3 regions of the Shewanella colwelliana genome follow, and region 3 is predicted to be linked to each of the others. Evidence: predicted binding sites of a transcription regulator. Region 3 holds the regulator's gene; each other region holds the start of a gene.
What was found. Region 3 encodes sigma-54, which starts transcription at its own class of promoters, with help from an activator protein. Its sites were predicted from a motif close to GTTGGCACGNNNNTNGNNT; they were not measured.
Positions count from the first base shown of each region.

Region 1: the regulator sigma-54 is predicted to act here: its motif matches at 6,540-6,558, upstream of flgB (flagellar basal body rod protein FlgB).
Region 2: the regulator sigma-54 is predicted to act here: its motif matches at 4,289-4,307, upstream of glnA (glutamate--ammonia ligase).

Region 1 covers NZ_MCBT01000018.1:148,826-158,957, forward strand. The annotation lists gene BEL05_RS07375 (flagellar basal body P-ring protein FlgI) at 1-1,028, opposite strand, end outside; gene flgH (flagellar basal body L-ring protein FlgH) at 1,039-1,713, opposite strand; gene flgG (flagellar basal-body rod protein FlgG) at 1,723-2,511, opposite strand; gene flgF (flagellar basal-body rod protein FlgF) at 2,522-3,265, opposite strand; gene flgE (flagellar hook protein FlgE) at 3,451-4,812, opposite strand; gene flgD (flagellar hook assembly protein FlgD) at 4,873-5,676, opposite strand; gene flgC (flagellar basal body rod protein FlgC) at 5,687-6,106, opposite strand; gene flgB (flagellar basal body rod protein FlgB) at 6,109-6,507, opposite strand; gene BEL05_RS07415 (CheR family methyltransferase) at 6,672-7,511, opposite strand; gene BEL05_RS07420 (chemotaxis protein CheV) at 7,647-8,567, opposite strand; gene flgA (flagellar basal body P-ring formation chaperone FlgA) at 8,777-9,484, shown strand; gene flgM (flagellar biosynthesis anti-sigma factor FlgM) at 9,603-9,920, shown strand; gene BEL05_RS07435 (flagella synthesis protein FlgN) at 9,927-10,132, shown strand, end outside.
Region 2 covers NZ_MCBT01000033.1:51,427-61,558, reverse strand. The annotation lists gene BEL05_RS10875 (HD domain-containing protein) at 1-260, shown strand, start outside; gene catB (type B chloramphenicol O-acetyltransferase) at 381-1,010, shown strand; gene BEL05_RS10865 (EAL domain-containing protein) at 1,305-2,057, shown strand; gene typA (translational GTPase TypA) at 2,192-4,018, opposite strand; gene glnA (glutamate--ammonia ligase) at 4,389-5,798, shown strand; gene BEL05_RS10850 (hypothetical protein) at 6,025-6,453, shown strand; gene BEL05_RS10845 (helix-turn-helix domain-containing protein) at 6,469-6,786, shown strand; gene BEL05_RS10840 (COG3650 family protein) at 6,821-7,285, shown strand; gene BEL05_RS10835 (N-acetyl-ornithine deacetylase) at 7,550-8,374, shown strand; gene ppnP (pyrimidine/purine nucleoside phosphorylase) at 8,471-8,785, shown strand; gene BEL05_RS10825 (aminotransferase class V-fold PLP-dependent enzyme) at 8,837-9,946, opposite strand; gene BEL05_RS10820 (PrnB family protein) at 9,950-10,132, opposite strand, start outside.
Region 3 covers NZ_MCBT01000043.1:122,553-132,684, reverse strand. The annotation lists gene BEL05_RS13630 (response regulator transcription factor) at 1-502, opposite strand, end outside; gene mgtE (magnesium transporter) at 644-2,011, opposite strand; gene BEL05_RS13620 (HPr family phosphocarrier protein) at 2,087-2,362, opposite strand; gene rapZ (RNase adapter RapZ) at 2,355-3,203, opposite strand; gene ptsN (PTS IIA-like nitrogen regulatory protein PtsN) at 3,200-3,643, opposite strand; gene hpf (ribosome hibernation promoting factor) at 3,646-3,933, opposite strand; gene BEL05_RS13600 (RNA polymerase factor sigma-54) at 3,964-5,448, opposite strand; gene lptB (LPS export ABC transporter ATP-binding protein) at 5,575-6,306, opposite strand; gene lptA (lipopolysaccharide transport periplasmic protein LptA) at 6,303-6,845, opposite strand; gene lptC (LPS export ABC transporter periplasmic protein LptC) at 6,832-7,389, opposite strand; gene kdsC (3-deoxy-manno-octulosonate-8-phosphatase KdsC) at 7,386-7,937, opposite strand; gene BEL05_RS13575 (KpsF/GutQ family sugar-phosphate isomerase) at 7,939-8,916, opposite strand; gene BEL05_RS13570 (calcium/sodium antiporter) at 8,956-9,915, opposite strand; gene BEL05_RS13565 (ATP-binding cassette domain-containing protein) at 10,082-10,132, shown strand, end outside.

The DNA.
Region 1 (10,132 bases), on a different contig from region 3:
ACATCAGAAGGCGCAGCGCCCACTAAATTGACCGCTCTGACGAGCTCATCAAGTGTGGTGCCTGGATTAAAGAGGAACATACGATTATCTTCTTCAGATACATCGAGAGTACTGTCACTGGTCACAACCGTATTACCACCAGCAAATGGGTTTGGCTGTGAAACTTGGGTTGCCTCAGCAATTGTCACCGTTAGTCCACCATGAGTCACAGCAGCTGGCAGCAAGCGAACATCTTTACCGACGACAATCGTGCCAGTGCGAGAATTCACAATCACTTTGGCAGATTCAGAAGCTGGCTCCACTTCGATATTTTCAAGCGTTGCTAAAAATGACACGCGTTGAGAGACATCTCGCGGTGCACTCACCTGCACTGATGCCGCATCTAAGGGACGCGCCATGCCAGGACCGAGTAGTTCATTGATTGCATCGGCTAATCGCTTGGCAGTAGAGAAATCAGCACGGCGTAAATTAAACGTCAGGTGATCGCCAGTAGAAAATGGCGTTGCGACTGTTCGCTCAACAATGGCACCGTTAGGAATACGGCCAACCGTAGGTGTATTTTGAATGACTTTAGAACCATCTAAGCCTTCAGCACTAAAACCACTCACCACCATACTGCCCTGTGCGATAGCATATACATTACCATCTACCCCTTTGAGGAAGGTTTGCAGTAATGTTCCACCACGAAGGCTCTTTGCCTCACCTAGGCTCGACACAGTCACATCTAACGTTTGCCCAGGCTTAATAAAAGCGGGCATATCGGTATGCACAGCAACAACTGCAACGTTTTTAACTTTAGGCCTAAAGTTATCAGGGAGGTTGATACCGAAATTTTTCAGCATCGTCTTAAATGTCTGCTCAGTGTAACGGGTTTTTTCACCCGTTCCCGGCAAACCAACCACTAGGCCATAGCCAATCAGTTGGTTGCTACGTACCCCTTGTACATTGGCAATATCTTTAATTCGCTGGGCAGCACTACCGGCTGAAAACAGCACGAGTACTACCGCCAAAATCATCTTCATTTTCATGACATACTCCTTAGAAAGGCCACCAACTACTCATGAAAAACTGACTTAACCAACCCACTTTTTGAGCATCAGCAAATGTGCCAGTGCCGCTGTATTGAATACGAGCATTGGCGACGCGCTGGGAGTCAATGGTGTTATCAGGTCGAATATCTTGAGAGCGGACAATTCCTGTGACGCGGACAAATTCATCGCCATTATTAATGGTTATCCACTTTTCGCCACGAATGACTAAATTGCCATTATTGAGCACCTGCATCACATTTGCTGAGATACTGCCCGATAGGCTGTTACTCTGATCCGAATCAGACTCACGCTTAGTATTCATGCTATCTTTATAACGCAGGTCAATCGGTTGCCCGCCAATGGTGACGTTGCCACCGCCCGCATAAATAGGATCGAGTGTTAAGTCAGAGCCCTTCTTAATTTCATTATTGGCACTTTTTGATGCTTGGGTTGATTCTTGTAAAATCACCGTAATGATGTCGCCGACCTTGAGCGCCTTAATATCTGAGTAGAGACTCGATGCCTGACTATCTTGATACATAGACCCAGTGGCCGCGATTTTCGTTGGCGGCGCCTCTGGATAAACCGGCGCGTAATAAGGATCATCCGCTATTGGCTTATTATTGGTAGAATTACAACCTACCAAGATAACTGCAGCGGCGAAAATGAGGTACTTAGTCATAATAAGCCTCTACAAATTCTGATTAACATAAGACAACATCTGATCGACGGCCGAAATCACTTTTGAGTTCATTTCATAAATGCGTTGGCTTTCAATAAGGTTTACAAGCTCTTCGGTAACATTCACGTTTGAAGTTTCCAACGCCCCTTGGCGAATAGCCCCCATACCGTCAAGTGAAGCTGTTCCCTGAATAGGTGTACCACTGGCTCCGGTCTCTGTGTAGAGGTTCTGTCCCATAGGATCTAAGCCGCTTGGATTAATAAAATCAGACATCTGCAGCTGACCAACCACTTGGTTTTCAGCTGTGCCCGGTGTTTTAACCGAGACTTCCCCTTCTGATGATACGGTGATACTGATGGCATCATCGGGAATGGTGATCGCAGGTTGCAGCACATAACCTGAACCAGGCGTTACGATTTGCCCTGTATCATCCAAAGTGAACTGGCCGTTTCGAGTATAAGCCGCTGTACCATCTGGCATCTGCACTTCAAAAAATCCTGGACCTTCAATCATCAAGTCCAGCGAATTATCGGTGGTCAGCATATTGCCTTGGGTAAACATCTTCTGGGTGGCGACCACTTTGGTACCAGCACCAATATTTAAACCGTTCGGCAGTTTGGTATTAGAAGCACTTATACCACCGGCTTGGTTAACAGTCTGATATAACAGATCTTCAAATACGGCACGGCTTTTCTTGTAACCAACAGTGCTAGCATTTGCCACATTGTTGGAGATCACCGAGATATCTGTTTGCTGGGCATCTAAGCCAGTCTTACTAATCCATAACGCGGGATGCATAATCTATCTCCTAACTAATGCGCATTAATGACGAAGAGGCTTGATCCATCTCTTCGGCGGTTTTCATCATTTTGACTTGCATCTCAAATTGGCGTTGCAAATCAATCAAAGACACCATCTCGTCGACAGCGTTAACATTACTGCCTTCTATTGCACCACTCTCTATCGATACAAAAGGATTGGCTGCGGCAACTTCGCCAGAGATTTGACGAAACAGTCCGTCTTCACCTCTCATCAGGTTTTGATTGCCCGGATTAACCAGTTTAATTCTGCCCACCTCTTCAATCACTTCAGCAGTTGAACCCAATGGACGGACAGAGATCACGCCATCTTGGGCAATCTCAATTTTTTCAATAGGAAGCGGTAATACAATTGGACCCGCGTCACCCATAATAGGGTTGCCACGGTCATTGCGAAGTAAACCAGTGGAGTCAAAACTTAAGCTACCTGAACGCGTATAAGCTTCGCCGCCGTCAGCACCCTGTACCGCGAGCCAGCCATCACCTTTCACGGCGATATCCAAATCCCGACCAGTGGTTTTAATCGGACCATGGCCAAAATTAGCTGACGGACTTTCTGTCATAGAAAACACACGGGTCGGCAGACCTTCACCAAAAGCCTGCATAGAGCGCGCTTGCTCTAAATCCGACTTAAAGCCGTCGGTATTGGCATTTGCAAGGTTGTTAGCTCGCACTGCCAGCGAATTCATATTCTGCTTGGCGCCACTCATGGCGACATAGAGTAATTTATCCACTTGCTGCTCCGTCAATGTTTCAACTAAAAACTGTCTAATAACAGTACAAAGCAAACATCATGCCAACAAAGGTTATCGTCTAACGGTTAAATACAAGCAGATAGAAGGAATAGAGGAAGGGATAAATGAAAAAGCGGAAATGTGTTGCCGTGGCGGCAACACATTCCATTATGTTAACTAAGCAATTAGCGGATCTGTAGCACTGTTTGCTGTAGCGTATTGTTCACTTCTAGGGTTCTTGAGTTTGCCTGGAAATTACGCTGCGCCGAAATTAGGTCAACAAGCTCTGTGGTCAAGTCAACGTTCGACTGCTCAAGTGCAGATGAGCGAATACTACCAAAGGTACCACTATTAGCTTCACCCGCCAGCGCAGGACCAGAGTCAAGGCTCTCTTTCCAAGAGGTATTACCTGCCTGTGTTAAACCTTGCTCATTAGAGAAACGCGCCAGCGCAACACGTGCTAAAGGCACTGTTGAACCATTACTATAACTTGCGTTAATCAAACCATCTGCACCGACTTCTACGTTAGTCAAACGACCCACTGTCGTCCCGTCTTGTGTCAACTCAGTGACCTCAAATGGTGACGAGTATTGTGTCGGGTTGTTAAAGTTAAGCGTTAACGTCTGTGTACCATCGGTACCAGGACCGAGTACGTTCGCTCCACCAACGCCCAGTTGCTCTGTGGTAATAATCGCTGGATCGCTCCCAGTATAGGCACCGGTATCATTGAATGAAATCGTTGACCCCTTCCAACCGCTGGCATTAACCGCTGTGCCGGTAGCATCAGCCACGCCATCACCAGTTGTGTCACGACCGTAAGTACCAGCAGCGCCCGCTAAGTCGACCTGTTTCCCATCCACTGCGTAGAAGGCAACCCAGTTACTTTCGCCAGTGTAGGCAGCTTCTGGTGGTCGAACGAAATAGGAGGTTAAGATATGAGGCTCACCCAATGAATCATACATAGTCACTGAGGTTGAGTTATTAAAGGTGTCTGGATTGTTGGGATCAAATGCGGCTGGATCTAGCGTCGCTTCACCCGCATTCAGGTTCATCTGAATGCCGATGTTTTCGGTTTTTTGTGGGCTGCCCGCCGTGTCAGGAATCTTAACAGGCTGAGTGGTCGTCAAACTCACCGATGTCGAATTACCGTCTTTATCAACTGGGAAAGTTTGTAAGAAATTACCCGCTGAGTTAACTAAGTAACTGTTTGCATCAACTTTAAATGCGCCTGCACGTGTATACGAAAGGTCTTGAGAGCCCACTTCAGAAGAGGTCACAAAAAAACCACCGCCGTTAATCGCCATGTCGAGTGCATTATTGGTAAACTGCAAACTGCCCTGCTGGAACTGCTGCGCCACCTGTGCCGTCGTCACACCACCACCAACAGTCGTTTTGCTGTTAGCAAAGATTGAATTAGCGTATACATCGGCAAATTCCGCACGGGATTCTTTAAAACCGACAGTATTAACGTTAGCAATGTTATTTGCCGTGGTATTGAGATCTTTCTGTGATGCTGAAATACCACTCAATGCAATGTTAAATGACATAAATCACCTCTTTAAAATTTAAAAAATCGTGTTGGACCTTATGCCCTAACTGTTGCTTATCTATGTTTCAGACACAGCAAGTACATCACCAAGTTTAATACCACCAATGCCTCTGAGGTTTAATATCGCCCCAGTGCTAGCGGTACCCAATGAAACACTCGTTACATGTGCATAGGTTGAAACGGCCAAGTCTTGACTCTCACCATCTACTCGTCCGCTCGCCTTAATTGAATAATTACCGCTGGTAACAGGCTCACCATTTTTATCTAGACCGTCCCAGGCAATATCAATATTGCCTCCGGCACTGCCATCGACAGTATAGGTTTTAACTAATTGCCCTTTTTCATCCTCAATACGTACCGTAATGGTGTCGATAGCCTCTGGGGTGCTGATGATCCCCTTAAGCGATGGATCTTCAGCCGATATATGCCCGGTATCTGAAGGAATCAGGACTTTCTGCCCCACAAGCCCCGAAGCTTGCAATGCCTGGCTAGAGGTCATCACAGTATTAAGATTAACAATCTCTTCATTAAGCTTGGTAATGCCATCGACCGTTGAAAATGATGCCATTTGTGCAATCATTTGATCATTGTCGACGGGTTTAAATGGGTCTTGCATTGACAACTGCTGACTCAATAATGAAAAGAAATCCTCTTGGGTCAGCTCTTGGCTTTTGGCTTCAGGAATACTTGATTCTTCTGGCAAACGAATACCATCAAGAAACGGATTGCCTGTCGTCTGTGTCTGCGTCGTCGTACTGCTGTTTGCAGACGCCCCGCTTGACGATGCAGGTGCTATCCCTTGTCCACTTGTACCTTGAGTACTTAAAGGGGACTGGCTGCTTAGTGGGTTAATGAGGCTCACTACCTACCTCCTAGGATTTGCCAATTCGTAAAGTCTGCTGAAGCATAGATTTCGCCGCTTCAGCTACTTGTACGTTCATTTGATAAGAACGTGATGCAGAGATCATATTTGCCATCTCCTCCATCACATTCACATTGGGCTTATAAATAAACCCATCTGCATCCGCCAATGGATGATCTGGCGAATACTCTTTTTGTAATGGTTTATCACTTTCTACAACACCGGCAACTTTTACCGACTGTGATGTTTGTTGCTGATGGCTTGCTTTGGCCATCTCTGCTTCAAACACTGGGTGGCGGGCGCGATAGGTTTGATCTATGCTGCTGGACACTGAATCAGCATTAGCGATATTACTGGCAGTAGTATTCAGACGTATCGACTGCGCCGACATACCTGAACCTGCAACATTAAAGATATTAAATAAGCTCATCACTAATTTCCTTTAAGTGCTTTTTTCATGCCAGCAAATTTGCTGTCTAGAAAACCCAAAGACATCTGATACTCAAGCGCATTTTGCATAAACTCAGATTGCTCTTGTTGAATATCAACCGTATTACCATCGCCCGTGTCGGGCTGATTGGGTACGCGATAACTAATATGTTGCTGCGACAACGCTGCCAAATCGAAATGTTTACTATCACTTTTGCTCATGGAGAGGCCGCCTTGAGTGGTCCTTGCTGCCTGAAGCGCTTTGTCAAAATCCAGATCTTTGGCTTTGTAGTGAGGTGTATCGGCATTAGCGATATTGGACGAGATCACTTGAGCACGGGCAGAACGTATACCTAACGTATACTGATGCACCCCTAATGCCTTATCAAAATTAATCGCCATAAAATTGCCTCCTCATACAGATGCAATAAATAAAGCAATAGTCATGCCAAAAAAGTATTAGGTGAGCATTATGATGAAGGAGGAATATTCAGCCATAAAAAATGCCAGTAAATTACTGGCATATACGACGAAAAATCAAAGATAAAATGTATAAAACTATGTAATTAGGTACGCTTTTGGTAATAGATGCCTGGATTACACCGTACCATGTCAAACTCTTCGGTTAAGCCAGCGATTGACTCTGATGCGCCCAAAAACAGGATCCCTTTAGGGTTAAGTGCGGCAGCAAATTGCCGCAGTATTTTCGCCTTTGCCTCAGGCGCAAAATAGATCAGTACATTACGGCAAAAGATAATGTCAAACTTACCCAGCAAGGTATAACTCTCAAGCAAATTGTGGGCCCTAAAATTAACGAAGCGCTTAACGTTTGGCTTGACCATCATAGTTCCACTGCCAGTCGATTCAAAAAACTGCCGCTTACGCTCATCTGATAGTCCGCGACCGAGAGCCAAATTATCATACTCAGCCGTTTTACAGCGTTCTAGCATTGACGGTGACAGATCGGTCGCCAAAATCGACGCGCTGCCAGGCAAGGCCCCCGGTTTGCGCTGTTGATACTCTAATATGGTCATTGCCAAAGAATATGGCTCTTGACCAGACGAGCAGGCCGCCGACCAAATTTTTATGGGACGACCAAGCCGAGAGTATTCAGGCAACAAGGTATTGGATAATAACTCAAACGGATAACGGTCCCTAAACCACAATGTTTCATTGGTGGTCATGGCATCGATGACTTCAGCCCTTAACTGACGCTCAGTGGGCTTCATCGAATGCTTTACCACCTCTGACAATGAGGGTAGATTGTATTTCCCCATTAATGGGGCAAGGCGACTGCGAACCAAATATTGCTTATTGTCTCCCAGCACGATACCGCTGTGCTGTTCAAGAAAAAGCCTAAATTGATTGTACTCTGCTTCAGCAAGTGATTTATTCGGCACCCTGATATCCCAATATCAAAAAGAAAACACGCTACAAGTTACACTATAGCAAGCGTTAAAGAGCTGTGCGTTATACATGAGCTAACTCATTGATACAACCCAAACTCTTCAAAACTAGTCCGAAATAACAATGACTTCAAACTAAAGACTTAAGTGCTTATTCACTGCAGCTGCTAGCTCATCTGGATTAAACTTGGCAATAAAATCATTGGCGCCGACCTTTTCGACCATGGCCTGATTAAATACACCACTCAATGATGTATGCAACACGACTTTAATATCCTTGAGTTTCGGATTATCTCTGATCTCTGCGGTGAGTGTGTAGCCATCCATTTCAGGCATCTCAATATCCGAGATAATCAACGGAATCTCGGTCGCTACATTATCCATCTCAGCCGCTACACTTTTCAACTTTTCTAATGCTTCTCTGCCATCTTTAGCAGTGTCAATCTGCAAACTTAACGATTCAAGCGCACGAATAATCTGCTTGCGCGCCACCGCCGAGTCGTCAATAACCATAATATGGAAATGACGCTCTCTATCTATAGTCAGTTTCTCATCAACTTCCTGACTTATCTTAGTCTTAACCGGAGAGATTTCATCAAGGATCTTCTCAACATCCAAGATTTCAACTAGTTCGCCTTCAATTTCAGTGACCGCAGTCAAGTAAGAGTAACGCCCAGCCCCTTGAGGCGGTGGCAATATCGCTTCCCAGTTCATGTTAATAATGCGCTCAACAGACTTAACAAGGAAGCCCTGAACACTTCGGTTGTACTCGGAAATGATGATAAAACAATTCGCGGTATCTTCTATTGGACGGCCACCAGTCGCGGCACTTAAATCAATTACCGATATTGTTTGTCCACGGATATGAGCCACACCGCGAACAAATGGGTTTAGCTTAGGAAGTCCTGTTAATGGTGGACATTGTAATACTTCTTTTACTTTGAATACGTTAATACCGAACCTTTGCCGCCCATTTAACTTAAACAACAAAAGTTCTAAGCGGTTTTGTCCAACAAGTTGGGTACGTTTGTTAACTGATTCAAGAATACTCGACATAATGCCTTTGCCTTGTTGCCCTGTGAATGCTTACCTGCACTCATCCATATTAATGAGTATAGGCATACTAATTGCTTTATCTACCTATATGACAACCAGACCTCAAATTTGTCAAATTTATGACACTAATTTCTATCAAAAAATGTCAAAGATTCAGGTCGCCCACAAAGTATAGGCGTAATCTGGCTAATCAAGCTAGTCTATTCAATATGAAAGTAAAATTAATATGCTTCTTAATCGTTTCACTCTCCATTGCGCCAGTCATCGCCGCAGAAGAAGCGAGTGTGCCTTCTTTATCGACCATCTCACGTTTAGCTATAGCGGTTGTCGAGGAAAAGATAACCGCACCCAGTAATGCAAAGGTTAAAATTAGCCCCCAAAGCCTAGACAATAGGCTATCACCACCGCTTTGTAATTCTCCCCTCACTGCCGAAATAGCCAGTGATAGAGCGATTAGTCGCAATAACACAGTCAAAATTAGTTGTGATACCGCCAGCTTGCAATACCCATGGCAAATATTTATTTCTGTCCGAGTCGATATATTATTTCCTGTAGTGGTAGCCACAGATACACTAGGTCCAGGTGATCTTATCAGCGCAGACCAGGTGACATTAGCTTACGTTGAGCAAAGCACCCTTAGAGGACAACAATTTGATGCGGTTGACAACGTCACTGGCACCCGCGTTAAACGCAGAATAGCGCCAAACCAACCCATCTTTAGCAGCAACCTCTGCTTTGTGTGTGCTGGTGACATGGTTTCAATCTACGCGCGCTCAGGTAACTTTGAGATAAAAACCACAGGGGAAGCGATCAGAGACGGTAATTTGGGCGATAGAATTCAAATAAAAAACAGTAGCTCACATAAAACTATAGATGCCATCGTCGTTGGCGTGGGCAGTGTGGAAGTTAGAATGTAAGATAGGTGATTTTAATTGCAGGAAAATCTATACTAATTTAAATTTTTTGTCTAAAGCTTTAAGAATAAGTGCCGATACACAAGTATGTTGATCTCATTTACTCAAATTGGAATACAAAATGGCTATTGATATTAAGCACGTAAATACGGGCACACATAATAGAGTTGGCACCTCTTCAGCTAATAAATCACAGCAGAGCTCAAGCCAAGCAGCTGGTGCAGCGGCTCAAACGGTTAAAGGTGATTCAGTTTCAATCACGTCTCAAGCGCAGCAACTTCAAAGTGCTCAAGCTAAGCTCAATGATATCCCAGAAGTAGATATCAAAAAGGTAGAAGAAATTAAAGCTGCCATTGCTGAAGGTCGTTACAAAATCGACGCAGAAAAGCTGGCAAGTAACATCGAACAGTTTGAAAATGAATTAAGGGATCTCAATTAAGCGTTTATGAATTCAATAGCCGATATCATCGTTAATCAACATAACCTACTTATTAACCTAAAAGAGGTTATTGAAGCAGAGAAAGCCGCCTTGATCGAACAAGATGCCGATCGGTTGCTTGGCCTAGCTAGCAATAAAGCCAAATTGCTAAATGAGATCAAATTAAACGATGAAAGTTTATCGGCTCATCCTGATAACGCTGAACTGAAAAC
Region 2 (10,132 bases), on a different contig from region 3:
TTTCGCCCAAGATAGCTCGCTGTTGTATGTCCCATGCTCGCTGGCATGAAATGGATTGTTCTACTGAAGAGCTGCTCATTGCACTGGCAGATAAACTCTGGAAAGGGAAAAGGGTTGAATCGCTCGAATTACAAGTCATTGACCGTATTGCTGCGGCACTGGCAAAGGAGCGCTGGGATATCTATCAAGAATTAGACACCCAGTTTGAATCAATTGCAGCTGATGGCAACAACCGTTTGATTCGTAGCGTCAGCCGTTAACAAAAAATAGAGTTGATCTTGATACAGTGCCAAAAAAGGGCACGTGTTTAATTACATAGAAAGTCGCCAGTGCCAAAAACAGCTAACAAAGCGTACGTGCTTCTAAGGTAAATTAAGGTTATGAATTATTTTGAATCTCCTTTTTCGGGGCTCCCGTTAAAGCAACAAGTGGCAAACCCAAACATCATAGTGGGCAAGCATAGCTACTATTCTGGTTATTATCACAACCATAGCTTTGATGACTGCGCTCGCTATCTCAGCCCAGACAGAGATGATGTCGATAAGCTTATTATCGGCAGTTTTTGCTCAATAGGTTCCGGTGCGGTGTTTATGATGGCGGGAAATCAAGGACATAGAAATGATTGGATTAGTACATTTCCATTCTTTTACCAAGACAATGAAGTTTTCGCCGATGCGACAGATGGATTTCAACGTGCAGGCGATACTGTAGTTGGCAATGATGTTTGGATTGGTTCAGAAGCAATGATTATGTCTGGCGTCAAAATAGGTCATGGCGCCATCATTGCAAGTAGAGCTGTCGTAACCAAAGAGGTAGCACCATATGAGGTTGTCGGCTCAAATCCTGCAAAACATATTAAGTTCCGCTTTGCGGAGTCAGAGATAGCCATGTTGCTTGAAATGCAGTGGTGGAATTGGCCTGAGAGCGTTTTAAAGGGAGGAATTAAGCATCTTTGCTCTTGTGATATTGAAACCCTTTACAATTATTGGCAGCAGGAAGTACGCACATAACGAAATATAGCGGCCAATACGGGAGGCTGAGGCAATTAGGCTCACTAGCGTTATTGAAGTGGCTTTTTCTTACCCATTTTTAACACGCTAGGGATACCACGCCAACAGCGATATATAGCAGTAGTGCTAAGAAAAAATTCAGCGACAAATGCTGAAGTTAATCTTGGTGAAGGCGGCCGATAATTTCATAACCCAATGAATTATATACCTTTATACATAGCTGCATTGCGTTAATGACATTAAAAGACTAGTCTTAAATTTGGATCTCACAATACTGCAATGGATAGAAGTTCAATGAATAATGAGAGAGTGCTTTGTAGTAATTGTTCTGAGGGAGAAAACTTAGACTTTGATTTTACCATGGCTTTTCAACCCATCATCAACTGTCGCTCTAAGCGTATTTTTGGCTATGAGGCGCTAGTACGGGGCCTGAATAATGAATCGGCCTATTCAATCATCTCTAGAGTAAACAATGAAAACCGTTATGCTTTTGATCAGCAGTGCCGAATTAAGGCAATAGCCTTAGCTGCAAAGCTTGGCATTACGTCAATGTTAAGTATCAATTTCTTACCCAACGCCATTTATAAGCCTGAGCGCTGTATTCGCACAACATTAGAAGCAGCTAAAAAGTACAACTTTCCCACCCAAAATATTATGTTTGAATTCACCGAAGTGGAAAAAATTGAAGACAGTACACATGTAGAACGTATCGTGGCGTATTATCAATCGTTAGGCTTTAAAACCGCCATCGATGACTTTGGTTCAGGCTATGCGGGATTAGGTTTACTAGCAGATTTTCAGACAAATATTATCAAATTGGATATGGGGCTAGTGCGCAATATAAATGCCGACAAAGTGCGCCAGTCGATCGTTGCAAACTGCCTGAACATGTTTCGCGATCTCAATATCACGCCGTTAGCTGAGGGCATAGAAACTGAAGCTGAGTTTCTCTGGTTACAGGGTGCTGGAATTGAATTAATGCAGGGTTACTTATTTGCCAAACCCGGATTTGAGAACTTGCCCCAAGTTAACTTTTCATCCCTGTAATCGCTCTACTTATCCCCTAAAAAAGGCCTGCCGAGTCAATACAAAAAGCCCTGAACATCTAGATGTTCAGGGCTTTTTAATGCTTATCGCGGGGTTATCACTGCACCAATACAGTACTCAATAACCTTGCCGACTTAAGAAGCGTCTTTTGAACCACGGTTGTGGCGCTTACGCTCGTTTTCAGTCAAGAAACGCTTACGAACACGGATGCTCTGTGGCGTTACTTCAACTAGCTCATCGTCATCGATGAATTCAAGCGCTTGCTCAAGGGTTAAGTTAATTGGCGTAGTCAATACTTGCGCTTCATCGGTACCCGACGCACGCATGTTGGTAAGCTGCTTACCTTTAAGACAGTTTACTGTTAAGTCGTTAGAACGTGCGTGGATACCCACCACTTGACCTTCGTAAACTTCAGCTGCATGACCAATAAACAGACGACCACGGTCCTGTAGACCAAATAGAGCGAATGTTAGTGCCTTACCCGTTGCGTTAGAGATCAATACGCCGTTAGCGCGTTGACCAATCTCGCCACCTTTATGTGGACCATAGTGGTCAAATGAATGATAGATAAGACCGGTACCTGAAGTCGCAGTTAGGAACTCAGTTTGGAAACCAATCAAACCACGGCTTGGGATAACGAAGTCGATACGAACACGACCCTTACCGTCAAGCTGCATATCTTTCATTTCAGCTTTACGAGTACCAAGCTTCTCGATAACAGTACCTTGATGCTCTTCTTCAACATCAACGGTAACGGTTTCGTATGGTTCGCACATCTCACCATCGATCTCTTTCATGATCACTTCTGGACGAGAAACGGCTAGCTCGTAACCTTCACGACGCATGTTTTCAATTAAGATTGAAAGGTGAAGTTCACCACGACCTGATACGCGGAAACGATCTGGACTCTCAGTCTCTTCAACGCGTAGTGCTACGTTGTGCACCAGCTCCTGCTCTAGACGCTCAAGGATATTACGTGAAGTCACGTACTTACCTTCTTTACCAGCGAATGGAGAAGTGTTGACCTGGAAAGTCATGGTTAGTGTTGGCTCATCAACTGACAATGCAGGCATGGCTTCAACAGCACCGGCTGCGCATACAGTGTCAGAAATTTTAAGTTCACCAAGACCAGTAATAGCAACAATGTCACCCGCGTTAGCGATTTCAACTTCGGTACGATCTAGACCCATGTAACCTAATACTTGGCCCATCTTACCGTTACGTTGCTTACCATCAGCACCGACAATAGTCACTTGCTGGTTAGTCTTAACGCTACCACGCTTGATACGACCTACACCGATAACACCGACATATGAGTTGTAATCAAGTTGAGTGATCTGCATCTGGAAGTCACCTTCCGAGTCAGCATCTGGGAATGAAACTTTTTCAACGATAGTTTCGAAAAGTGGCGTCATATCTACGCCAGTATCTTCTGGATCTAAGGTTGCGTAACCGTTTAACGCTGAAGCGTAAACGATTGGGAAATCTAGTTGTTCATCGGTAGCGCCTAGGTTGTCGAACAGGTCAAAGACTTGATCAATAACCCAATCAGGGCGAGCACCTGGACGGTCAATCTTGTTGATAACAACGATTGGCTTTAGGCCTTGAGCGAATGCTTTCTTAGTAACGAAACGAGTTTGTGGCATTGGGCCATCAACCGCGTCAACCAATAGCAATACACAGTCAACCATAGAAAGAACACGCTCTACTTCACCACCGAAGTCGGCGTGACCAGGAGTGTCGACGATGTTAATGCGGTAATCGTTCCACTTGATGGCAGTATTCTTTGCAAGAATCGTGATTCCACGCTCCTTTTCAAGATCGTTCGAATCCATCACCCGCTCAGCGGCCTCTCCTCGAGTTTCAAGGGTTCCTGACTGTGCCAGCAACTTATCAACCAAGGTTGTTTTACCATGGTCAACGTGTGCAATAATGGCGATGTTACGTAAATTCTCTAACACGGATAAACCTCTTACCATCAAAAAAAAATAGGGTATTGATAACAGCTTTAATAATAGCTGTTGCAATCAAAAACGTGCCATTCTACTCTAGCCGAGGGCTCTCGCACAGGATTATTTTTTAGTCAGCTATGAATAGTCATGTTTATCATGGTGCGCACCAATATGGATATTGCACCACCATAAAGCAAATACCGCACCATTCTGGTGCAGAAATGCTGATGGCAGTCCTGTCACTTATCAATCAACCCATAAATATCAACAACTTAGAATGTTGGCACGAGTCTAGCTTTACAATAGCCAGAACCGCGTTAAGCGCTAAGTTGAATTTTATAAGAAGGGCATCCCCTCTACCCTACTCGGAGACTTTAGAATGTCAGTTGAATCAGTTTTACAACAACTAGAAGAACTTGAAGTTAAGTTTGTTGATTTGCGTTTTACCGATACTAAAGGTAAAGAGCAGCACGTTTCTATTCCATCTCACCAGGTTGATGCCGATTTCTTTGAAGACGGTAAGATGTTCGATGGTTCATCAATTGCTGGTTGGAAAGGCATTAACGAGTCAGACATGGTATTAATGCCTGACCCAACAACATTTGTATTAGACCCTTTCACCGAAGAAACGACGGCACTGATTCGTTGTGACATTCTTGAACCAGGCACTATGACTGGTTACGACCGTGACCCACGCTCTATCGCTAAGAAAGCAGAAGAGTACCTCATCTCAACGGGTATCGCTGATACCGTATTGATTGGTCCAGAGCCAGAATTCTTCCTATTTGACGATGTTAAGTTTGGTACTGACATGTCAGGTTGTTTCGTTAAGCTAGATGCTAAAGAAGCCGCTTGGAACTCAGGAACTCACTACGAAGATGGTAACACTGGTCACCGTCCGTTCGTTAAAGGCGGTTACTTCCCAGTTGCACCCGTTGACTCTTCACAAGACTTGCGTAGCGCAATGTGTCTAGTACTAGAAGAGATGGGTCAAGTTGTTGAAGCGCATCACCACGAAGTGGCGACTGCGGGTCAAAACGAAATCGCCACGCGTTTCAACACACTTACTGAAAAGGCTGATGAAATCCAGATCCTGAAGTATGTCGTGCACAACATGGCACATGCATATGGCAAAACAGCAACCTTCATGCCTAAGCCAATCGTTGGTGACAACGGTAGCGGTATGCACGTTCACCAATCACTAGCAAAAGACGGTGTTAACCTATTCTCTGGTGACAAGTATGCTGGCCTAAGTGAAACAGCACTTTACTACATAGGTGGTATTATTAAGCACGCTCGCGCCCTTAATGCTTTCACTAACCCAAGCACTAACTCTTACAAGCGTTTGGTTCCACATTTTGAAGCACCAGTTATGCTTGCATACTCTGCACGTAACCGTAGTGCTTCTATCCGTATCCCAGTGGTACCAAGCCCGAAAGCACGTCGTATTGAAACTCGCTTCCCAGATCCAACCGCTAACCCATATTTAGCGTTTGCAGCGCTACTTATGGCTGGCCTTGACGGTATCCAAAACAAGATTCACCCAGGTGAAGCGATGGATAAAGATTTGTACGATCTACCTGCAGAAGAAGCCGCTGAGATACCACAAGTTGCTACTTCACTTGAGAATGCACTTGAGTGTCTAGATGCTGACCGTGAGTTCTTAACTAAAGGTGATGTATTCAGTGAAGATTTCATCAACTCTTATATCACGCTGAAAACAGCTGAAGCAGAGCAAGTGTCTCGCACTACTCACCCAGTTGAATTCGAGCTTTACTACAGCTTGTAATCCGTTAGAACCCATAAAAAAACCGCCTTAACGGGCGGTTTTTTTATGGGTGGACTTAACACTCATCGCCAAACTAATTACTTGTTATTATTATGATAAAATCCATGTGACACCTCTCGTGTCATATGACAGATAACTGTCTGTCATAACCCTGTCGGCGTTTTTTTACCTTACCTATGCTTCACTTGCACTCCTCAATCACAACTGGCAAGATTTGGAGCATATTATGGATAACGCAGCACAGCCCCACCACATGGATAAACACTCAGACAAAGTCACGTTAACCAATGGCTATTGGTTCTACTTCCGTGATGAAAATCGCCAATTTGCGATACACGGTTCGGGCTATTCAGGTAAAGAATCGGTCTATCTTAATGATCAACTAATCTCGTCACTGCGAAATTATCGTCGTCACAGTCAGCATCAATTTAACGTTGCGCAAGATAACTATCGAGTCGAGTTCAATGTCACCAGCATACTCAAAGGTGAGATTGTCTGCTCACTCTATAAAAATGAGCAACTGCTCGAAACCGAAACCAAAGCCTATACCCAAGATACCACTTCGACCTCTCTGAAGAAGATAGGCTTATTCTTTATCGGTGGCATAATCACAGGTGCACTGGCAGGGCTCATTGCCGCAAAACTTTTTGGCTAGGACAAGAGCAAAACTATGGATATTAACGCAGAAAGTGTCAAACAACTGCGCCAGCAAAGAGGCTGGACTCAACAACACTTAGCCGATGCTTGTGACATCAGTATTCGCACTATACAGCGGGTAGAAAAAGAGGGCAGTGCATCGAGTGAAACCCTTTTGGGCTTATGCGCGGTACTCGAGGTTGATCAAGCAACACTGAGATCTGTGCCTCACCCAAACGCTGACGAACTCCGGTCAATCTCCATCTACAATCAGCCTGCACTACTTATCGCGGCGGGCCTAATTGGTGCAATACTCGGGGCACTAATCATGTATTTTGCGATCCAACATTAAGTGTGAACCAAGCCAACAACAAAGGGATAGGTGCATGATATTAAATAGATTGATCTTAGGTAGCAGTCTAATGCTCATCTTGATTGGTTGTAGCTGTGTTCAATCTAAAACTGACAATATTGAATTAACCAATGCGGCGGCGCTAGCTGGAATCGCCCCAGCCACAACCACGGCTGGCCTCTATATTTGGGGGCATGAAGTTGCCGCCTTTCAGCTCTGTGATAGTCAGCAAGTATATTGGGTACGTGCCACACCAACCACAGACCAGCTCAATCAACTCGCTTTGACCCTCAGCGAGCAAAGATCACAGCCCTATCAACCGATTTATGTTGAGGCCGAGATCTCTCCCATCTCCCGCGACTGCAATCCCGCTTTCATTGACGGTTTCGCCGCAGACTATGACGGTATTATTGAAATCAATTCAGTCACTACAGTCGAAACTAAGATTCCCGTCAACTGCCACAACATACAAGCCACTGATAACAATAGCTTAACTTAACACCGGCTCACCTCGCACCATTATGGTGCAACCAATGGCATGCAATGGTCTCAGTAGAACAATCTCACTTTAATCTGACTAAACATGCAACGTGGTAGCGAACAGAAATTAGCCCTTTCTTTATCTCAACACGCACACTGAACATCATTAATCGACTCTCAGGTTTAACCTACAATAATTAACCCGTACTAGTGCCTAAAATGATTTATCTTTATGCCTAAACTGCTATCATGAGCAAGCCGTTAATTTAACTTAGAATCAATTATGTCGAGTCGAGAGCCCTTTCAAAGCTACACGTGGAAAAGCGATATTTTCAGTTGTGATAGCAACGATATCAGCACCTTTTATGCCCGCTTAAATGAGCAAGTGACTCGACTCGGTTTATTGGAGCGAAAGCTAGGCGATGCTGGCCGTTATCCGCTCAACCTGTATCAATCACCCGCACAGAAATCGGGACAGCCTTCACTACTCATTAGTGCAGGGTTTCATGGTGAAGAAGCCGCTGGGCCATGGGGGATGCTACATTTCCTCAATGAACTAGAGCCAGAGTTATTTCAGCAGATTAATCTCAGTCTGTTACCCTTGGTCAATCCAACTGGGTTTAAACGTGGTCATAGATTCAATCAGTTAGGAGAAAACCCTAACCGAGGTTTCGTACTAGATAATGGCCGAGGTAAAAGCAATGATGACACATCTGCTGAAGGCAAGGTATTGCTTGAGCATTCACAACTATTACAAGCGGCCAGTAAAGATGGCATCTTAACCTGCCATGAAGATGTGTTACTCACAGATACTTATATCTACTCATTCGAAGCCAATCAAAATCCTGGTCCATTTAGTAAACATCTACGTGACACACTAGGACAGTTTTTCCCTATCGCACAAGATGGTGAAATCGATGATTGCCCGGTAAGAGATGGCATCATCTTTAACCATTTCGATCTCTCATTTGAGGCATTTTTAGTGCGTCTAGGCGCCAGCGTCGGCGTGTGCAGTGAAACACCAGGGAAGCAAAACCTAGATCAACGCATTTTAGCCAACAGTGCCATCATGCAAGCCTTTATCGACCAGGTGAACGCCAGACAATAAGCTGGCACATCAAGATGAATAACTCAGCACAATTAAGAATATATAATCCGAATTATCGAGTATATATTCATTTAAATCGTTTTTTGGAGTCAGTGCATGAGTCAATTTCAACAGGTGTCAGTCGCCAAGCAGGCCAATATCTATTTCGATGGTAAAGTCACTAGCCGTACAATAACTTTGGCCAATGGTAGTCAGCAGACATTGGGCGTTGTGCTGCCGGGGGAATACCAATTTTCCACTGCCGTTGGTGAAATAATGCAAGTCACTGATGGCACGCTATCGATTTTACTGCCAGAAACCCTTGAATGGGTGGATTATGCCGCAGGCAGTGAATTCCAGCTGTCTGCACAAGTTAGCTTTAGCATTCGCTGTACCGAAATCGCTCAATACTGCTGCCAGTACCTCGACTAACAAGGTAGATAAAGCCGCTTTAATCAAGCGGCTTTATCCTCCCTGCAAGCACTAATAGTAAGGCTTGATCACCTGCAATAGCTGCGCGATATCTCGCTCGGTGTTATAGACATGGGGCGATATTCTTATCCCTTGGCTACGCGCATCAACGCTAATATTGGCCTGTGCTAAGGCCGCCATCACCTCATCCTCTCGACCTGGAAACTGCAAGATCAGGGTGCCACTGCGTTTATTTTGCGTGTTAGGCGACACCAACACGGATGCCGCTTGCTCGGTAACAATACCAATAAGGTGTTGATTGTGCTGGTGCACTCTGTCACATCCTAATTGCGCGAAGTAATGGATACTGTTGGCAGCTATGGCAAATGGCGCGATGGAGGGAGTTCCCCCCCAAAATCTCAGTGCCGTGGGATGATAGCGAAAGTGATGAATATCAAACTCAAACGGGTTCTCATGGCTAAACCAACCCACATCCATTGGCTCGCACAGCTCTAAGGCCTCGGTATTCACCCATAGGTACGCCGCGCCCGGTCCACCGCACAACCATTTGACACTTGAACCAATCATAAAGTCGGGACGTAATACGCTTAAGTCGATGGGCAATACGCCAGCAGACTGTGCCACATCAACGACAGATAAACACCCTAATTGACGCGCCATCTCGACGACTTCTGTCACCGGCGCTTGTTGGCCTGTATTGGAGTAAGCATGGCTAATAAAAACTAAGTCCAATTGATCATTCATGTGCTCGCGCCAAACATTGGCATCTGTAATATCTAAATGCTGACCAATAAAACGTATCTGACAATGGGGTAACGCTTGGCGAAGGGCAAAGCCCATGCTTGGAAAATCCGTTTCACTCATCAATATGACGGCATGGTCGCGGCGCAACTGCGGCACGGACATCACCAATTTAGTTAACGCACTAGAGAGGTTTGTCTGCGGACAAAACTGCGTTGACTGACTATTAAATAGCGCAGCTAACCCTGAAGTAAACTGATCTATCACCCCTAGCCAATCTCCCCAAGGTTCGCGCCCCGAATCATGCCAAGGGCTAAGGAAATGCTGAGTAAAGGCGGCTTTAGTGGTTTGCAGCGGGCGCCCAACTGAATGATTGAGTAGATAAACCGATTGGGGCAAAACAAAATCTTGTTGCAACATAGGTTACTCGGCTCCCTTTAAGGTCAAGGTTAACGCAGCAATATCATCGAAACGGGTACGAATATCATCACGTTTGGCCGCCGCACGTCGGTCACGTAGCTTCTCTAACGCGCTGAGTAACACCGCCAATGGTGGTCCACTGGCCGTCACCTTCTCCATGTGTTCCTGCACCATACGTGTGGAAGG
Region 3 (10,132 bases):
GAGTCATTAGTAGTTGGATTATTCGATAGCAGGTTGGCGTCACAAACAACTTGATTCCATTGCGATAGACACTATGTTCGGCGCTATTGAGTGTGAGAGGGCCATAGCTAAGACAGGCTTTTGCAACCTTGCCTTGATGACGTTTAATTAGCGCGGCTAGGCGTGCTTGCAGTTCATCGAGATCGAAAGGCTTAGCCAAATAATCATCAGCCCCAGAGTTGAAACCTGCGAGCAGATCTTTTTTTTCGTCCAGCGCGGTTAGCATCAGAATCGGTGTGCTACAGCCATATTCTCGTAGTTGTTTGGCGACAGAGAGTCCATCCAATTTAGGCAGCATGATATCGAGAATGATTGCATCGAAGTCACCGGCCTTGGCGAGGTTATACCCATGTTCGCCATTGGTGGCAAAATCAACGCTAGCCCCTTCTGACTCAAGAAAGTCAGCCAATATCCCAGCAACATCGGGGTTATCTTCGACGATTAATATTTGGGTATTGTGCATAGCCACTCTCTTTATGTAATCGTTGGTATTATGCCTATTTCACGTGAAAAATTTGTCGATGATGCGTTGCGTTAGTCATTCCAAGTTTTGCACTGTGAGCGCTTGCTACCAGTATCGAAAATCATGAACTATTGGCTGTTCTTATTGCAATAAGAACAGGGTCGCTAACCCGAGAAAAGCAAATAAACCTATCACATCTGTGACGGTCGTTAGCACCATACCACCTGCCAGTGCTGGGTCAATATTGAGTTTTTTTAGTAGCAGCGGAATACTGGCGCCTGCGAAGCCTGCAACAGTCATATTGATCAACATGGCACCGCCAATGAGTGCCCCTAATGCAATATCTCCTTTCCACAACCATACCGCAAGGAAGACGAGTATCGACCAGAGTACGCCATTGAGAAAGCCGATCGCCAGCTCCTTACCAATAAGCCAGCGCGAGTTACTTTGACCTATTTGCCCTAAGGCAATACCACGAATAACCAAGGCTAAGGTTTGGTTGCCAGCGACGCCTCCCATGCTGGGGACTATGGTCATTAAAATGGCAATGGTGGCAAATTGCTCCAAAGTGCCTTCGAACATATTACTGACTGAGGCGGCAAGCAGTGCAGCAAAGAGGTTGATGGTTAACCACAGAGAACGCCTAAAGGTACTTTTAAGTACTGGTCCAAAGGTATCGGTATCGTCGTCCATCCCCGCCATACCCATCATAGAGTGCTCAGCGTCTTCACGAATTATATCGACCACATCATCGATGGTGATACGGCCCAGAAGTCTGTTGGTGTCATCATCTACAACAGGGGCTGACAACCAGTCATGGCGCTCGAATAGCTGCGCCACTTCGCCGTCATCCATGCCGACTGGGATCCCCTCTAAGTCGTCATTCATGATCTCACGAATCGAGGCATTTGGGTCGCAGGTCAGCAGATCGGCAATACGCACACCACCGAGTAAACAGTCACTTTTATCGACGACATAGAGCATATCTGTTGCTTGTGGTAGCTCGCCACGAATACGCAGGTAGCGCAGAATTACATCTATGTTGACATCCGGGCGTAGTGTCACCGTATCAGTGTTCATGATACTGCCTGCGGTGTCGTCGGGATAGGAGAGGGCTTGTTCTACTCTGGCTCTATCTTGGGACCTCATTGACTGCAATACTTGGTTAAATACACTGTCTGGCAGGCTACGCAGAATATACGCTAGATCATCGGTATCCATCCCTTCGGCGGCTTTAGCTACGCGCTCGGGACTCATCTGCCTAATCAGATTATCTTTGAGCTCTTCGCCTAATTCGTCAAGGATCTCACCAGTATGCTCTTGGTCAATCAGCTGCCATAACACTTGTCGTGTTCTCGGTGGTGATGACTCTAAGATGAAAGCAATATCTGAGGCTGCCATGTCGTGCAACATACTGCGCACATGGACAAACATCCCACTGCTTAGGGCTTGAGTAAGCTGATTTAGACGTTGATCACTTGTATCACTGTCTAACACTTCGATCGGCATAGCTCCTCCCTAGATGAACGGGGTATTTGATTCTAGCTAATGGTAATGGCTACTGTGGGTTTTATTGGGTGATGATTATACAGCTTCATCAAATTTGGCATCGATAAGCGAGCTGATGGCATCCAATGCCGCTTGGGCATCTTTGCCTTCGCTAATCAGGGTGATGGTTTTACCCATGCCGGTTTCAAGCATCAGCAAGCCTAAAACACTCGCCGCTGACGCTGTTTTATCGCCCTGAATCAGAGTCACTTGCGCATCAAATTTTGCGGCAAGTACCGCCAGTTTCGTGGCGGCACGGGCATGAAGCCCCAACTTATTACAGATTGTCAGCTGACGCTCAAGTTTAGCCATTTTTTAATTCTCGATGGCGCGCCTGAACCTTGTGTTTACTCTTGCTGAAAAGTTTCGCTAATTGATCGGTGACATAGACCGAGCGATGTTGACCGCCAGTACAACCAATGGCAATTGTGAGGTAACTGCGATTGTTGCGTTCAAGATGAGGCAACCAAGTTTCTAACAGATTTTCTATCTGCCAAATAAACTTACTCACTAAGGGTTGTTGGCTTAAAAACAGTTGCACGGGTTCGTCTAGACCTGTGAGTGGTCTTAACTCTGCTTCCCAATGTGGATTAGGTAAGAAGCGCGCATCAAACATGAAGTCAGCTTCACTGGGCATTCCGTATTTGAAGCCGAACGACTCAAAATTGATCACTAACTCTTTATCTACGGTGCCAAGTAAGATCTCGCGTACTTTGTCGCTGAGATCATAAATATTGAGCGTAGAGGTATCAATGTAATGGTCAACGAGCTTAGCGATAGGTTCAAGCATCTTACCTTCAAGCTGAATAGCTTCTTTAAGAGAAACTTTTGAGCGAGAAAGCGGATGAAGACGCCGAGTTTCACTGTAACGCTTGAGCAACACATCGTCAGATGAGTTGAGAAAAAAGCTCAGTAGTTTGGTGTCTTTAGGCAAGTTAGCCAACTGCTTTTCGAGTTGAATATCACCGCTCGGCATATTACGAACATCGACGCTAATGGCGACTAACTCATTGCTGCCTTTTAGCTGGTTTAGTAATGACTCCACCATCTGCAAAGGTAAATTATCAACACAGTAATACCCAAGATCTTCAAGGACCCTTAGTGCAACTGACTTTCCCGAGCCTGATCGGCCGGACACCATAACCAACTTCATTGAGTGATCACCTGATAGAGTTCTGCCTCATCCTGGGTTTTTCTTAGCTGCTTCATGATGGCTTTATCATTGAGCTTTTCAGCCATGGCGGCCAAAGTACTAAGATGTTGCTCGCATTGATCTGCGGGCACCAGTAATGCAAAAAGGATATCGACTGGCTGATTATCTATTGCATCAAATGCAATAGGTTCAGCACATTTTACGAGAACAGCCACTGGTTGCTCTATACTTGAGAGTCGCCCATGGGGAATCGCGATACCATTACCTATACCTGTGCTGCCCATTTTTTCTCTCGCCAGAAGGCTTTCAAATATCTCTTGAGAGGAGAGGGTCGGGTACTGGACAGCGGCTAAGTCGCTGATAAGTTCCAGTACCTTTTTCTTACTGCCCGGGGTCGCGCAGGTAGTGCACTCCGGCTGCAGGATGGTACTAAGTTCCATCGTTAATGTTTAGTAAGCTTCTCTTTGTGTTTAATGACCTGACGATCTAACTTGTCTATCAGGGAGTCTATTGCGGCGTACATATCCGAATGTTCTGATGTTGCGAAGACTTCTCCACCACGGAGACGTAACTTAGCTTCAACTTTTTGCTGCATTTTTTCGACATTTAATACAACGTGGACATTATTGATCTGATCGAAATGTCGTTCAAGTTTTGTAAATTTTTCTTCAACATAGTTCCGTAGAGATTGGGTTATCTCGATGTGGTGCCCAGTCAGGTTTATTTGCATAAATTTACTCCTCCGGTTTCCAGTTGTTGATTATAAACTTTTGCGCTGATTCGACGGCGGGATCAACATCGCCTCTCGATACTTAGCAATGGTGCGTCGAGCGACCTTAATCCCTTGTTCAGCCAATAATTGTGCCATTTTGCTATCGCTTAATGGTTTCTTCTGGTTTTCAGCAGCAACAAGCTTCTTAATAAAGGCGCGTATCGCTGTTGATGAGCATTCTCCACCATCATCGGTACCAACGTGGCTGGAGAAGAAATATTTTAGTTCAAAAATACCGCGTGGGGTGTGCATATATTTTTGGGTGGTCACACGCGAGATAGTGGATTCATGCATTTCAACCGCTTCGGCGATATCATTGAGCACCATGGGCTTCATCGCTTCTTCACCAAATTCAAAGAAACCCTGTTGGAAATCAACGATGCAGTTGGTGACTTTAAGTAGTGTGTCGTTACGGCTTTCTAGACTCTTTAAAAACCACTTTGCTTCTTGAAGGTGACCACGGATAAATTGTCCGTCAGCTTGGCTCTTGGTACTTCGTGCCATTGCCGCATAATGCTGGTTAACATTAATTTTAGGCATACTATCTGGATTTAGCTCAACCACCCAGCGGCCTTTTTTCTTGGTCACTGTAACATCTGGGATCACGTACTCATCACGACTGGCTGTAATGGCTAATCCTGGGCGTGGATTCAGAGTCTGAATCAGCGCAATTGCATCACGCAGATCATCTTCTTTTAGCTTAGTTTTGCGCATCAATAAGCGGAAATCACGCCCTGCGATCAGGTCTAAGTGTTCGCTGATAAGCATTCTTGCATTGTCGATGTGTGGCGTGTCATTACTGTATTGTGTTAGCTGAATCGTGAGGCATTCACTTAAGTCCCTAGCGGCTACGCCTATGGGGTCGAAGTGTTGCACACGTTTTAAAACTGCTTCAACTTCATCGAGCTCTATTTCAGGGTCGCCCATAGCTTCAAGAATATCATCACAGTTTTGGGTGAGATATCCACGCTCATCAATAGCGTCAATAATTGCGGTGGCGATGGCCAAGTCATTGTCTGAAAAAGGGGTGAGATTTTTTTGCCACTCTAAGTGTTCGTAGAGGCCCTCGGTAGTTTCACCTTGGAAAGGCATATCGTCATCACGCATTGCGCCAGAACTTGAGTTGGGGGAAGCGGTATACATCTCATCCCAAGTGGTATCTACGGGCAACTCATCGGGCATGGAATCTTGAGTCAGGGCGTCAGACGTCTCTAAACTCGAATTATCTTGGCTGGAATCAACTTCAATCTTGTTATCGTAGTTAGTATCAAAGTTATCGCCGTCATCTTGCTGTGATTCGGTGTTGGCACCCTCTTGCTCTTCATCTAACTCGAGTAACGGATTAGATTCTAATGCTTGTTGGATCTCTTGTTGCAGTTCCAGTGACGACAATTGCAACAGACGAATCGCCTGCTGTAACTGTGGAGTCATGGTTAAATGCTGACCCATTTTGAGCTGAAGTGACGCTTTCATCGTACTGCTATTCCCTTGATTTTAATTTTTTAAATGAGAAAGCTTGATTATTCCTTGAGGTAAGCGGGTAACCCATACTCCGCTTTGGTCAAGGAGATACGCTTTGTTATAGCGCTTCTAAATTAACTATAGCTTGAATTGTTCGCCTAAGTACACCGCTCGCACTTGTTGGTTATCCAAGATCTCTGCAGGTGTGCCTTCAGCGATTAAGTTGCCATGGCTAACGATATAGGCCTTTTCACACACGTCTAATGTTTCTCGTACATTATGGTCGGTGATTAACACACCCAGTCCACGGTTTTTGAGCTGTTCAATGATTTTTTTGATGTCGATAACCGAGATTGGGTCAACCCCCGCAAACGGCTCATCTAGCAAAATAAATTTAGGGTTAGCGGCCAGAGCGCGTGCAATTTCAACTCGGCGACGTTCGCCTCCAGAAAGGGCCATGCCTAAGCTGTCTCTGATATGGGTAATATGAAACTCTTCAAGCAGGTGCTCTAGTTGCTCTTCGCGCTCATCATTATTGAGCTCGCTGCGCGTTTGCAGCACCGCCATGATGTTGTCACGCACGGTAAGCTTACGGAAAATACTGGCTTCCTGTGGTAGGTAACCAATGCCTTTGCGCGCACGTAGGTGCATAGGGTCAAGAGTGAGGTCATCCTCATCAATAAAAATCCGCCCTTTATCACTTTGGACTAAACCAACCACCATATAAAATGTGGTGGTTTTGCCTGCACCATTAGGTCCGAGTAGGCCGACAATTTGGCCGGTTTTAACGGTTAAACTGACATCTTGAACCACGGCACGGCTTTTATAACTCTTGGCTAAGTTAACCGCTTTTAAGGTTTTTTCGCTCATTGCTTTTCCTGCTTTTCAGGCTGCTGTTCATTGCCTGAATCTATCTCTTCTTGGTAATTTTCCGGTTGAATGATGGTGATCACTCGGTCATTGCCAGTACTTTCTGCGATAAGTTGCTGTTGTTCAATGTTGTAACGAATTTGATTGCCTGTGACCTGGCTACCTTCCTGCTCTAGTGTTGCATCGCCTACCAACGTCAAGGTGCGAGTCGATAGCTCATAGCGGATCTCTTTGGCGCTAGCTGAAGCTGGGCGGCCATCTTCCATCACTTGAGAGTAGGTGGCAGGATTACCTGTGGCGACTAAGATTCGGCCAGTGCTATTTTCTTTGCTAAAGGCGCGCAGTTCATCGGCTTTGATCTTGATTGAACCTTGGGTGACTTCAACTGGACCATTAAAAATAATCTGATTGTTTTTGATGTCAGCTTCTTGGCTAGCGGCAGAGATCTTAACTTCTTGCATGAGGTCGTTGACCTTGGCGGCACTGCTGAAGCTAATGAGTGTCAGCATGCTGGCAAGAATAAGGTTATTTAGTTTCATATGTTCCTTCTACCTGACTCGTCAGTCTTACATTTTGTGCATTAAGGTCGGCATATAAGCCTTTGCCCGTAATGAGAAAGTCATTACCAGTGATCCGAATGGTGCGATCAGAGGTCATTATCATGGTGTTGAGATCTAACTCTAGATAGGTTGTTTCTATCGTTTGGATAGGCTCTTCAGGGCTAATGGCATCAATGATAACATTATTTTCTAATTTCACTCGTCCACTGGCTTTATCTAAGGTGCCTTTTGTCGAACGTAGACGCCACTGTGCATTGCCTTCGTCAGGATAGACCAAGTATACCGGTTGGGTAAAATAGGTCATATTCTTATCAGAATAGTGTTCCATGTGGCTGGCTGATACGCGGCTGTTGAGCTGGCCCAGTTCATTGTACTGCACACTTTTTAGATCATTGATGACATAATCTGGGCGATCCGTGACATCTATGTTCAGCGCTTCATTGCCACGCTTGGTTTGCACCTGCCAATAGAGAATTAAGGCCGTACCAAAAAACGCTATAATTGCCAGCGTGACTCTGTTCATATACTCATACCGTGAGCCGATTCAAATTTGCCCTGGCTGACTAAGATGAGGTCGGTCAGTTCTCTGAGGGCACCGTGACCGCCATTGATATGAGTCACCATGTCTGCATGCTGTTTGACATAGGGATGGCCATCGGCCACACACACGGATAAGCCAACTTGCTGCATAACAGGAAGATCGACCATATCATCACCAATATAAGCTACCTGCTCAGGGTTGACTTGATAAAGCTCTAATAGCGCTTCATAAGGCACCATCTTATTATCAACGCCTTGGTAGATATGAGTGATGCCGAGTGCGGTCATGCGATCTTCGACAATTTGTGATTTACGCCCTGTGATGATAGCTACGGGAATACCACTGGTGAGCAGAGACCTCACACCATAGCCATCGCGGGTATGGAAAGTTTTGAGCTCATCACCACTGTTACTCATGTAAACCAAACCATCGGAAAACACACCGTCTACATCGCAAATAAGCAGTTTTATCTGTTTGGCTTTTTGCCATACGGTATCACTAACAGGACCATATAAACCTTGATGCGACATATTAAATCACTCCTGCTTTAACCATATCGAGCATATTTAATGCACCGATGGGCTGTTGTTGCTTGTTAGTCACAATTAGGCCGTTAATCTCTTTCTCATCCATCACTTTCAGTGCTTCGGCGGCCAAGATGCCATCGCTGACAGTAACACAGCCATGGGTCATGACTTCACTGATAGAGGTGGTTCTAAGATTAACTTCGGCATCGATAACGCGGCGTAGATCGCCATCGGTAAAGATACCCGCCAATTGGCCATCATCATTAACGACAGCCGTCATGCCTAAGCCTTTTTTGGATATTTCATAAAGTGCATCGGTGATGCAGATATTTTGCGATACCTGCGGTAGTTCATCACCTTTATGCATCACATCACTAACCTTTAATAATAACTTGCGTCCTAAACTACCGCCTGGATGTGAAAGGGCAAAGTCATCTTTAGTAAAACCTCGAGCCTGCAACAAAGCAACAGCTAGGGCATCACCCATCACTAATGTTGCGGTGGTGCTAGAGGTGGGGGCTAACCCAAGTGGACAGGCTTCTTCAGGCACTTCGATACATAGATGCACCACAGCGTGGTTAGCCATGCTTGATTCGGGTTTGCCTGTGACGGCAATGACGGGTAATCCCATGCGCTTTATTACTGGCATCAAGGTGAGAATTTCACTGGCTTCACCAGAGTTAGAGATTGCCAGGACAATATCATTTTCACTGAGCACGCCGAGATCGCCATGACTGGCTTCACCTGGATGAACAAAGAAGGCTGGCGTACCTGTACTCGCAAGCGTTGCTGATATTTTGTTGCCAATGTGGCCAGATTTCCCCATGCCCATCACAATCACTTTACCTGTGCACGAGAGGATAAGTTGGCAGGCTTTGACAAATTCTAGCGAATCGACATATTGATACAGGTTATCAAGGGCATTACGCTCAATGTCGATAACATTGCGTCCCCATTGGCGTAATTGATTTGCATCTACCATAGTGTTCTCTCTGTTTAGTCAGTTCGCGTAGTCGAAAAATTAAGATTGAAAAAGTACCACTTGATACGCGATAAATGTCACTAATAACAAGCCACCATGCCAAGGTTTAAGTTGGCGAGCTTTGCCTGTTAGTAAAATGAGTATGGCTAAGGCACTACTTGTTGCCATTACCATATAGAAATCTCTGCTGCTAGCGGCGGCATCGACAGCGCCGGGCGCAATTAACGCGGGCAGCGCGAGCACAGCAAGAATGTTAAATAAGTTTGAGCCAACAATATTACCTATGGCCAGGTCATCCTCTTTTTTGAGAACGCCAGCGACGCAGGCGGCCAGTTCAGGCAAGCTAGTCCCCACAGCAATAATGGTTAATCCAATCACAAGGTCCGACAGATGGTAAGCTTTGGCGATGCCAACTGCACCCTGTACCATCCAGTCTGCTGACATGGGTAACAGAATGATACCAACTACTAACCACAGCATAGCCTTTAACGTTGGCACATCTTTAGGAATTTCACTGTCAGCATCATCGGCAAGCTTATCGACCTCTTTATTGGTCACGGCATGCCAAATTAGGTAGCCCATTAAGCCAAAAAACAGCGTCATGAGCATCACACCTTCGATACGTGTGAGCTGGCCATCATGTAGGAAATAGCCTGCAATCGCGGTGGCGGCTAACATCATGGGTATTTCACGTTTGAGCGTTTGAGAGCTTACTGAAATGGCACCTAACAATGCAGTGATACCTAAAATCAGGGTGATGTTGGCAACATTTGAGCCCAATACATTACCGATAGCCGTGTCGGTCATCCCCTCCATTGATGCTGTGGCGGCAACAAACATTTCAGGTGCTGAGCTGCCCATGGCCACAATGGTTAAGCCAATGAGCATTGGAGGAAGGCCAAGGTTGCGCGCAAAAGCAGCGGCACCATAGACAAACTTGTCGGCGCTCCATACCAAAGCACCCAAACCAGCAATCAGTAGAAATATATTAAATAGCATCAAAGTTCATTTTTGTTTTAGAGTCTGCCGCGCATTTTCGCTGGATTTGAGCAAAATTGAAAGTATTGCGGCAAGATAGTGTCGATTCAGTTGTGCACAATAGGTCAATTACGTACAATTTGTCTCTTTTTCTGTCGCTTTATCATGGATCCGATGAGGTCACGCAATGAGCCACAAACCGATGAATGATGCATTTAAGCCTTTAGTCAAGGTGAAT